DNA from 2 places in the Cobetia sp. PDI-12MA genome. Region 2 is predicted to be linked to the other one. Evidence: predicted binding sites of a transcription regulator. Region 2 holds the regulator's gene; the other holds the start of a gene.
The links. Region 2 encodes FNR, which switches genes on or off when oxygen is low (the NO sensors DNR and NnrR bind a similar motif). Its sites were predicted from a motif close to TTGATNTANATCAA; they were not measured.
Positions count from the first base shown of each region.

Region 1 (4,809 bases), 1.9 Mb from region 2:
ATGATATTCAAAGGCGACAGCGCGGATCAGCGCATAACCGGCCAGCACTACCAGCACTGGCACCGGCAGGAACCAGAATAGCTGCGGCAGCGTGAACCAGCGCTCGGCGATGGCGGGGTGCGCCAGCGGTGTCCACAGACTGACGGCCGCGATCATGATCAATACCCACAGCGTCAGCGGGCGCGTCAGGGCAAACATGCGCGCCTGGAGAATGCCTTCGGTCTTCATGATCAGCCAGGTGCTGCCGAGAAGCGCATAGGTGAAAAGCAAGGCCACACCGCAGAACAGCGGGAAGGGGGACAGCCAGTCCAGCGAGCCGCCACTGAAGGTAACCCCATCGAAGGCGATGCCCTGGATGTAGCCTCCCAGTGCGACGCCTTGACTGAAGGTGGCCAGCACCGAGCCGCCCACGAAGGCCTTGTCCCACCAGTGGCGGCTCGCGTCCGAGGCCTTGAAGCGAAATTCGAAGGCGACGCCGCGGAAGATGAGGCCGATCAACATGGCGACCAGGGGAATGCTCAGGGCTTCCAGCAAGACGGCGTAGGCCAGCGGGAAGGCCGCAAATAGCCCCGCGCCGCCCAGTACCAGCCATGTCTCGTTGCCATCCCACACAGGGGCCACGGTATTCATCATCACATCGCGGTCCACCTTGTCCTCCACCCACGGGAAGAGAATGCCGATACCCAGGTCAAAGCCATCCATGATCACGTACATCATCAGGCCGAACAGGATGATGCCCGCCCAGATGACAGAAAGGTCGATACCCATAGTGTTCATCGCTCCAGTCAGTGAATCTGGCCGTCGAGAGATTCCTCGATGGCCGATAGTGGGCGGGAAGGCGTGCGTGGCTTGCCGGGGCCGCCGCTGGGAGCGTGGCTGTCATCACCCGCCGGCCCTTTCCTGATCAGCTTGAAGAGGTAGTTGATCCCCGTGCCGAAGACGATGAAGTAGACCGTGACAAAGGCCGTCAGGCTGATGCTGAGGTGAGCGGTGCTGTGGGCAGAGACTGCATCTTCCGTTCTCATCAATCCGTAGATCACCCACGGCTGGCGGCCGACCTCGGTGGTGAACCAGCCCGCGAGTATCGCGATCAGACCGGCCGGCCCCATGGCGACGGCTAGCCTCAGCCAGCGCTCTGAGGTGAAGAGTCTGCCCTTGCGAGCCAGATAGACACCCGAGAGGCCGAGCAGAATCATCGCAAGGCCCAGGCCGACCATCAGGCGGAAGCTCCAGAACACGACGGTCGAATTGGGACGGTCCGCGGCGGGAAAGTCTTTGAGTGCTGGTACCTGCTTGTCGATGTCATGCATCAACAGCAGGCTGCCGAGAGCCGGAATCTCTAGCGCGAAGCGCGTCTCTTCGCGCTGCATGTCGGGCACACCGAACAGGATCAACGGCGTCGGTTCCCCATGGCTGTTGTCCCAATGCCCTTCGATGGCCGCGATCTTGGCCGGCTGGTGCTTGAGCGTATTCAGGCCATGCATGTCGCCGACGAAGGCCTGCAGCGGGGCGGTCACCATCAGCATCATCACCGCCATGACCAGCATCTTGCGCACTTCCGGCGTATCGCGTTTCTTGAGCAGCAGCCAGGCGGCGGAGGCAGCGACGAACAGCGAAGTGCTCAGGAAGGCGGCCAGTGCCATGTGGGCCAGGCGATAAGGGAAGGAGGGATTGAAGACGATCGCGAACCAGTCGACCGGCACGACGATGCCATCGATGACCTCATGCCCCTGCGGGGTCTGCATCCAGCTGTTGGAGGACAGGATCCAGAACATCGAGACCAGGGTGCCAAGCGCGACCATGCAGGTCGAGAAGAAGTGCAGGCCGCGTCCGACGCGATTCCAGCCAAACAGCATCACGCCGAGGAAGCCGGCTTCGAGGAAGAAGGCGGTCAGCACTTCATAGGTCAGCAGTGGCCCGGTCACGCTGCCGGCAAAGGCCGAGAAACCGCTCCAATGCGTGCCGAACTGGTAGGCCATGACCAGCCCTGACACCACGCCCATCGCGAAGTTGACCGCGAAAATCTTCGACCAGAAATGATAGAGGTTGCGGTAGACCTGTGTGCCCGTCTTCAACCACATGCCTTCCAGCACCGCCAGATAGCTGGCGAGGCCAATGGTGATGGCCGGGAAGATGATGTGAAACGAGATGGTGAAGGCGAACTGTATCCTGGCCAGGTCGATGGCCTCGGTGCCGAACATGGCAATGTCTCCTGAGTAGGCGGCAAGGGGGACGGCCCTGCCTGAATCTTCGCCGCTACTCTAGGGAGCCACCGGAAGCCATAACAGGCTCAGTTGTGCGAGAAAAAACCATATCAGTTGCGAGCTGAATCTTGGTCAGTCGTTAAATGCCCGTGAGCCAGCCAGGTGGTCTGGCGAGAATCCAGCAAGGCGAGTCGGGCAGGAGGGCGCACTCTGATTCACGTCAGCACTATGACGGGGTCAGGCGCGTGCCACATCGCCCTTGGCGGCAGGCCCCGCCATGGCGGGCTCTTGCGCACCCTGCTAGGGCACGCGTGCGGCATCAAGGCATGCAGCCAGGGTGCGCAACAAGGTGCGACATCCAGGTGTGGCAAGCGGCTGGCGCGCGAGTGACATGTGCCGCAAAAGGCTGTTTTCGCCCCCGCGGATGACGAGTGAAGACTGTGTGGCAAGGCGGCCACAAGGGCTGCGGCATTTGCGCGCACTCATGCGCGCATATACTCGAGGCACTCCTCGCACCTCGCATGCAGCCTGAGCGGTCCGCGTTTCAGGCTGCCTTGAGCAATTCACCCAATGTCTGCATGGCGCGCTCTGACGCCGCATCCCATGGGTGGCCGTAGCTCAAGCGAATGCAATGCTTGAAGCCCTGTGTGGCCGAGAAGATAGGCCCCGGCGCTAGGCTGATGCCGTGGGCCAACGCCTGCTGGAACAGGGCCAGCGAGTCGATGTGCTCGGGAAGCTCGCACCACAGGAAATAACCCCCGTGGGGGTGGGTCACGCGAGTGTCTTCGGGGAAGTAGCGATCAATGGCTGCCAGCATGGCTGTCTGCTGGGTCTCGAGCGCCAGACGTAGCTTGCGCAGGTGGCGGTCGTAGCCGCCATGCTGAAGGTAGTCGGCCAGGGCCACTTGGGCGGGCAGCGATGGCGAGATGGTCGTCATCAGCTTGAGGCGCGAAATCTCCCGGGTATGCCGCCCCGCGGATATCCAGCCCACCCGATAGCCCGGTGCCAGGCACTTGGAGAACGACCCGCAATGCATCACCAGACCTTCGACATCCAGCGCTTTGACGGGTTGCGGGGGCGACACCTCGGCACGTTGATCGAAATACAGTTCCGCGTAGACATCATCCTCCAGCATCGGTAGCTGATGACGGCAGAGCAGCGCATACAGTTCGGCCTTGCGTGCATCGCTCAGGCTGGCCCCCAGCGGATTCTGCAGATGACTCATGAACCAGCAGGCCTTGATGGGCAGCGTCTCCAGACGATTCTCGAGTACCTCGAGATCAATCCCTTCGCGCGGGTGTACCGGAATTTCCACCGCGCGCAGCTTGAGCCGCTCAAGCACCTGAAGCGTGGCATAGAAGGCCGGCGCCTCGATGGCGACAAGGTCCCCGGGCTGGGTGACACATTGCAGGCCAAGATTGAGCGCCTCCATGGCGCCATTGGTGATCACCAACTCCTCTGTCGGCAGCTGCATGCCATTGACCATGTAGCGCTGAGCGATCTGTCGGCACAGGTCAGGATGGCCTGTGGTCATGTCGGAGATCACGGCATGCGATGACAGCTGGCGCAGCCCGCGCGTCATGCTGGTCGCAAGCCGCGCGAGGGGAAAGAGCTCCGGGCTCGGGAAGGCAGAGCCGAAGGGGACGGTATCGTTGTCGCGCAGTGAGCCCAGCACCGAGAACACCAGTTCACTGACGGCGACATCGGATGGAGCTTGCTGCTGCAGGGCGACATGCGGCTCATCGAGTATCCGCGAGGCATTGTCACGCACGAAATATCCCGAGCGCGGCCGCGCACTGATCAATCCCTGATTCTCCAGCAGGTAATACGCTTGGAAGACGGTAGAGGGACTGATGCCATGCGCCTTGCTGGCCTGACGCACTGACGGCACGCGCTCACCTGGGGCGAGAATACCGGTACGAATCAGGTTTGAGATCTCGGCAGCAAAGCGTTCATAACGCTTCATGGGAGCTATCCTGGTGGGCTGTGGAAGGGCAAGGATACCGAAGTGGGGGACGGCGCTATACCAGAGAGTCTCAGGTGGCATCGCGACTGATACCTTAATTCTCATGGTGTTCGCTCACTTCTCTGGCTATCGGAGCAAGCCCCTTTGCATAGAGGTTTGCTTCGGTCCATGAGGCTTGTTAGGCCTGCCCTATGGCGGCGAATCCGTCTGGTTTACTAGCAGTCCCGTAATTTGCTCCAATATCGTCATATTTCTATGGAGAGTGCCGCTGTGGCAGCCACTGGTTTGAGTAATGCATCGTTCGCCTTGAATATCGCACTCCTTCAGCATGGATGGCGTGATGAGTTTGATGCAGGCACCTTGGAGCGTGGTCTGCGTTACGCGCGCCAGCAGCGAGTGGATGAGCAGTGGCAGGTAGAGTTGGATGAGAAGGGTGGTTTGACGCTTTCTGGCGATGTCGCGGGCAGTCTGGGCACCCCTTATCGCACGATGATCATGTTGGCTCCTGTGGGTACTCGGCACCAGATGCGAACAGCTTGTAGTTGTCCGGTGGGCAGTACCTGCAAGCACGCAGTCGCATTGATCGATACCTTCCTGAGTAGCGGCCCTTTGGGAAAAGCCCTGGAGGTTCCTGACACG
Region 1 covers NZ_CM183351.1:2,501,646-2,506,454, reverse strand. The annotation lists gene cydB (cytochrome d ubiquinol oxidase subunit II) at 1-768, opposite strand, end outside; gene AC5WNI_RS10690 (cytochrome ubiquinol oxidase subunit I) at 786-2,201, opposite strand; gene AC5WNI_RS10685 (aminotransferase-like domain-containing protein) at 2,749-4,170, opposite strand; gene AC5WNI_RS10680 (DEAD/DEAH box helicase) at 4,441-4,809, shown strand, end outside.
Region 1: AC5WNI_RS10690 (cytochrome ubiquinol oxidase subunit I) is a predicted target of FNR. The motif match lies at 2,415-2,428, and genes of this name have one in related genera.

Region 2 (4,809 bases):
TCACAGCCTGCCATACACCCTGCATCACCCTCTGCCACGCCCCCTGCCACATCCTCGGGAGGGCACTACGCATGAGACATGTCCTGCTCGAACGTCACGCCGGCCTGATGACGGCACTATGCCTGCTCACCATGAGCCTCGGCGCCCTCGCCCAGCTGGTGCCGCTTGGAGCTCACCCCAGTCTCGCCAGCGCGCCCGAAGACCTCAAACCGCTGAGCGCCCTGGCGCTGGAGGGTCAGCGCATCTATCAACGCGAGGGCTGTCAGCAGTGCCACACACGCATGGTGCGCTATCTACCGGGCGACACGGCGCGCCACGGCGATGCGACGACCACCCGGGCACGCTTCTACGACCGCCCTTCGCTGTGGGGCGTCGAGCGCTGGGGGACGGATTTGAGCCAGCTGCCTGCGCAGCATGACGATGCCTGGCAGCGCCTGCATCTGCATGACCCGCGCAGTCAGGTGCCGGGTTCGGCGATGCCTGCCTACCCGTGGCTGTTCGAGCGGGCGTTGAGCGGCGAAGGTATCGCGGCACGCATGCGAGCCCTGCAAGGCCTGGGCGTACCCTACGCGGAAGACGAGATTCTCGCCGCCCCCAATGACGTGCGTGGCACTGCCGAAATCACGGCTCTGCTCGCCTACCTGCAGCAGGCCGCCCCTGCGAGCGACACCGCCAGCCGTAGCCCATGACAGCCCCCCTCAGGAGACACGACATGAATCTGCTGGAGACAACTGGCCTCCCCCTGTTCTGGAATCTCTGGGTGCTGGCCCTCACGCTGGGCAGCCTGGTGTTGTTCGCCATGCTGGCGCTGGGCAGTCTTTCGCGCGCTGACAGCGACGAGCGCGAAGGCGATGGCCCCATGCAGGAACATCGCATCAACGGCATACGTCAGCCTGACACACCAGCGCCACGTGCCTGGGGCATTCTGGCACTGGCGACGCTGGCCGCCGCGCTGATCCTGCTGCTCGGCGCAGCTGGCTGAGCCCAGATGGCCAGCGACGGATGACCAGCGACTGATGCCTGAGTGCTGGTCACTGCATACTGACTCGCGCCTTCGGCTGAGGCAGGTCGTCGCGGTATGGTCACGCGGGGTCAACCAGGCCTAAAGTTCACACACCTTGCAACGCCCATGGGTTGGGCAGGATAATGAATTAACAAAATCTAATATTATGGCGTCACGGAATGCGCTGCCTCGGCCGATGAGCGCTCAGACTCTGTCCGCTCGATACACTGCGGCTCAGCAGTGCAGCGGCGGGCGACAAGGCCCCGCCCCACCGTTCGTTGCGCCCGAAAGACCCCTCCCGCTGCCCTACCCCAGGGGTAGCGGTGACATTCCTCAGGAGAGTCACCATGACGGCCAATGCACAGGCATCACACCGCTTGCGCGCCCATGAAGCCCGCTGCCAGACATGTTCGCTGAGTTCACTGTGCCTGCCACTGGCACTGAACATGGAAGATATCGACCAGTTTGACGCCATCATCCGCCGTCGCGCGCCACTCAGAAAAGGGGAAGTCCTCTTCACCCAGGGCGATGCCTTCGATTGCGTCTTCACGGTGCGCTCCGGAAGCCTCAAGCAGATCACCAATGAAAACAGCGGTACGGAGCAGCTGACCGGCTTCTACCTGCCCAGCGAGCTGGCCGGACTCGATGCCATCGACAGCAATTGCTATCCCGGCACCGCGGTGGCGCTGGAGACCACCACCGTCTGCGAGATTCCCTTCGACCGACTCAATGCGCTCTCGGAGCAGATGCCTGAGCTGAGAACCCAGCTGTTCAAGAGCCTGAGCAAGGAATTGCACGAAGATCGCCGCATGATGATGCTGCTGTCACGCAAGACAGCCGATGAGCGGCTGGCGAGCTTCCTGGTCAACCTGTCACAGCGCTTCCGTCGCCGAGGCTATTCGCCATACAGCTTCCGCCTCTCGATGGCACGCGCCGATATCGGCAACTATCTGGGACTGGCCGTCGAAACCATCAGCCGCATCCTGACCCGCTTCCAGACCCAGGGGCTGGTCGACATTCGTGCCCGCGAGGTGCATATCCTGCATCTGGATGGCCTGATCGAGCTGGCCGAGGGCGAGTGTCAGGGCGGTCGCTGATGACGCCTGCTGACAGCACATCACGCGGTGCGACACTGCGCTGATCTACCGCCGGACGCCATGTCGGCCCCACACAAGGCAGAGGCCAGTCGTCAGTCATCGAAACAGTTCGACAACCCAGACAGCCCTGACGACAGAGCGTGTCTCGGCCGCTCAAGCCCCGCTGGCAATCAGCGGTTCTCGAGGCGGTTATAGTCCAGCAGGCCCGCTTCGACAGGGCGATCAGCATAGTTGACGCGCAGCACGCTGTCGGAGAACTGCCAGAAGCGCGGATCAGTCCGGCGCACTCCGATATCGGCCTGCAGGGCGCGGTAGTCCTCTTCGGTCTCGAGTGCCGCCACCCGCTCTGCCAGCCCCGTCAGAGTGTCAGGCGTCAATCGCCAGAAGGCATTCGGGTAATCGCCCGCCACGCCACGCAAGACATCGAGAGTGTCTTCCTCAGGACGGCGGTTTTCCTCCTCATCGAACAGACTGGTGATGTTGGCGTGGGCGGAATTGCGCAGCACGCTGTAAAGGCGTGGCGAGTCATCAGTGCCATCCTCCAGCGCGACGATCGTCACCTCCGGCATCAGGCTGGCCGAGACTCCCTGCACCGCAGCGAGGGCCTGCAGCTCATGTCGCACATGCTCATCCTCGACATTGCTCAGACTGCGCTCATGCCCGAGTTCCGGCGCGAGGCGCTCCTGCATGCGCCGCATCAGGCCAAGGCGGGCCTGATCCGGCGACGAGAGTTCCTGCGGTGTCCAGACAATGTCACTGGGCGCATCGAACTGCGGCGGTTTCTTGAACAGCAGCCCCCCAAGCCCCGGGCTCACGTCGCGATACCAGCTATCATGCACCGCCTGGCGCTCGCCCGCCGGCAACAGCACCAACAGGTTGTTCTCGCCCTCCATGCGCAGGAAGTCCATGTACAGGCGAGTGACCAGCTGATGCCCGAGATTGCCGTAGACATCGAATCCGGCGACCAGCAGGTAGTGGATACGCTCCAGCATCGGGTAATCGATGATCCAGCCCGTCTTGGGTACGCCACCGACCAGCCCCTTCATTACCGCCGCATTGTCGAAGTGACGATAGATGGTCAGGGCCGCGTTGGGGTTGCGCCCCTGCCCGGGGCCGTCGGCCCAGCCGCTGCCGTCCCACATCACTCGCGTATCCAGGCGCAGGTCACCATCGCGATAGGCCTGGGACATCAGACGCTGTTTGGCCTTGAGATAGGCGGTCTGCTTGCTCTCGAACTTGACCCAGGAGCTGATAGGCAACGCGTTGCTGCTTTGCTCGGCGGGCAAACTGAGGTTCTTTCCTTCCTCGGCCAGGGTGCGCTCCACTTCCGGGTGACTGAACATCTTCGGATCAGTGAAACCGACCCAGAAGTGATCATTGATCACATCCACCGCGACCTGCCCGCGACAGACCGGCCCCTTGATGAAGCCCATGATGGTGTTCTGCGACTCATCCAGCATGAAGCGATAGCGTGACTCGGCCGGAATGGCCTCGAAGGTCAGGAAAGGATTCGAGGCCGTCTTGAGGTCGTAATCCGGCAGGTCATTCACGGGGTAATCCGGCGTCAGGAACAGCGCCTGCCAACGTTTGAAGCGAGCATCATTGAGTGCATAGGGCAGATGATTCTTGGCCAGGATCGTCGCGCGCTCCTGCCACAGACGGTAATAGACCCGCGGCCGCCCGGCGTCATCGTGGGGCATGCTCGCGCGTTCATCGCCGGTATAGGAGGCGTAGGGTGGGTCGTAGGGACGGCGCGTGGAGATGCGCTTGATCGGCTCGCCCGGCGGGGTGCTGGAACGCACCAGCTTGAAGAAGATCGGCCGTCCATCCGCGCCCTTGATGCCCGGGAAATACACATGGCTCAGGAAGAGATGCTCGTAGATATAGCGATTCATCAGGCGCTGCTTGAGGCTGTCGCCATTGAAGAAGCGCTCGGCCTGCTCGATGTGCGGCATCAGCGCCTGGGGCAGCGGCGCCGGGCCCGTCATCGCGCCACCCTTGGCCAGCCAGTTCACCAGCGTGCGGTGCTCTTCATCACTGACCTGTGGCAGGGCGTAGGGCATACCCCAGTCAGGATGGTCTTCGGCGAACTTGTCGTAGCCCTCGACGGGGGCACATACCTGACTGCGATTGAGCGACAGGTCGAAACGGTCTTCCGGCAGCCGGCCATCTTCCGTCACCGGCAGCGGCGCCTTGCGCTTCTGGCTGAGCGCACGGAACAGCACACTGCCCTCCAGATTGGCGGCCGGAGAGTCGAAGCGCTCATTGAGCACCGGCGAGAAGTCCATGCTGCGCCACTGCTCAGTGGTGTCCGCGTCCTCGAACATGCGCGTCAGATTGGCCGCCAGCAAGCGCGTGCCATCGTAGACCGGCGCCGGATTCATGCCGCGATCGATCCCGGCGGCCGATGACATCTTGAGCTGACAGGGAGCGTCGTAGCAGCCATGACAGACCACGCAGCGCGTCTCAATCACCGGCTTTACCTCATCCTCCCACTGACGCCCGGCAAGGCTGTCGTGAGACACCACCCGCTCACGCGGTGACGCGGGGCCGAAACGCTCATCGAGCTGATGAATCGCGACGGCACTGCAGCCCCCCAACAATAGAACGAGCACGATGCTCCAGCGCCAGCGCGGTATGCGCCACAGGCGTCGAAGTAGGTCCGGCATGGGGAACTCCAGCAAGAGGAAGGGATATCGGCAATCGGGC
Region 2 covers NZ_CM183351.1:344,034-348,842, reverse strand. The annotation lists gene AC5WNI_RS01595 (cbb3-type cytochrome c oxidase subunit I) at 1-75, shown strand, start outside; gene AC5WNI_RS01590 (cbb3-type cytochrome c oxidase subunit II) at 72-689, shown strand; gene AC5WNI_RS01585 (hypothetical protein) at 713-982, shown strand; gene fnr (fumarate/nitrate reduction transcriptional regulator Fnr) at 1,351-2,100, shown strand; gene AC5WNI_RS01575 (fatty acid cis/trans isomerase) at 2,271-4,769, opposite strand.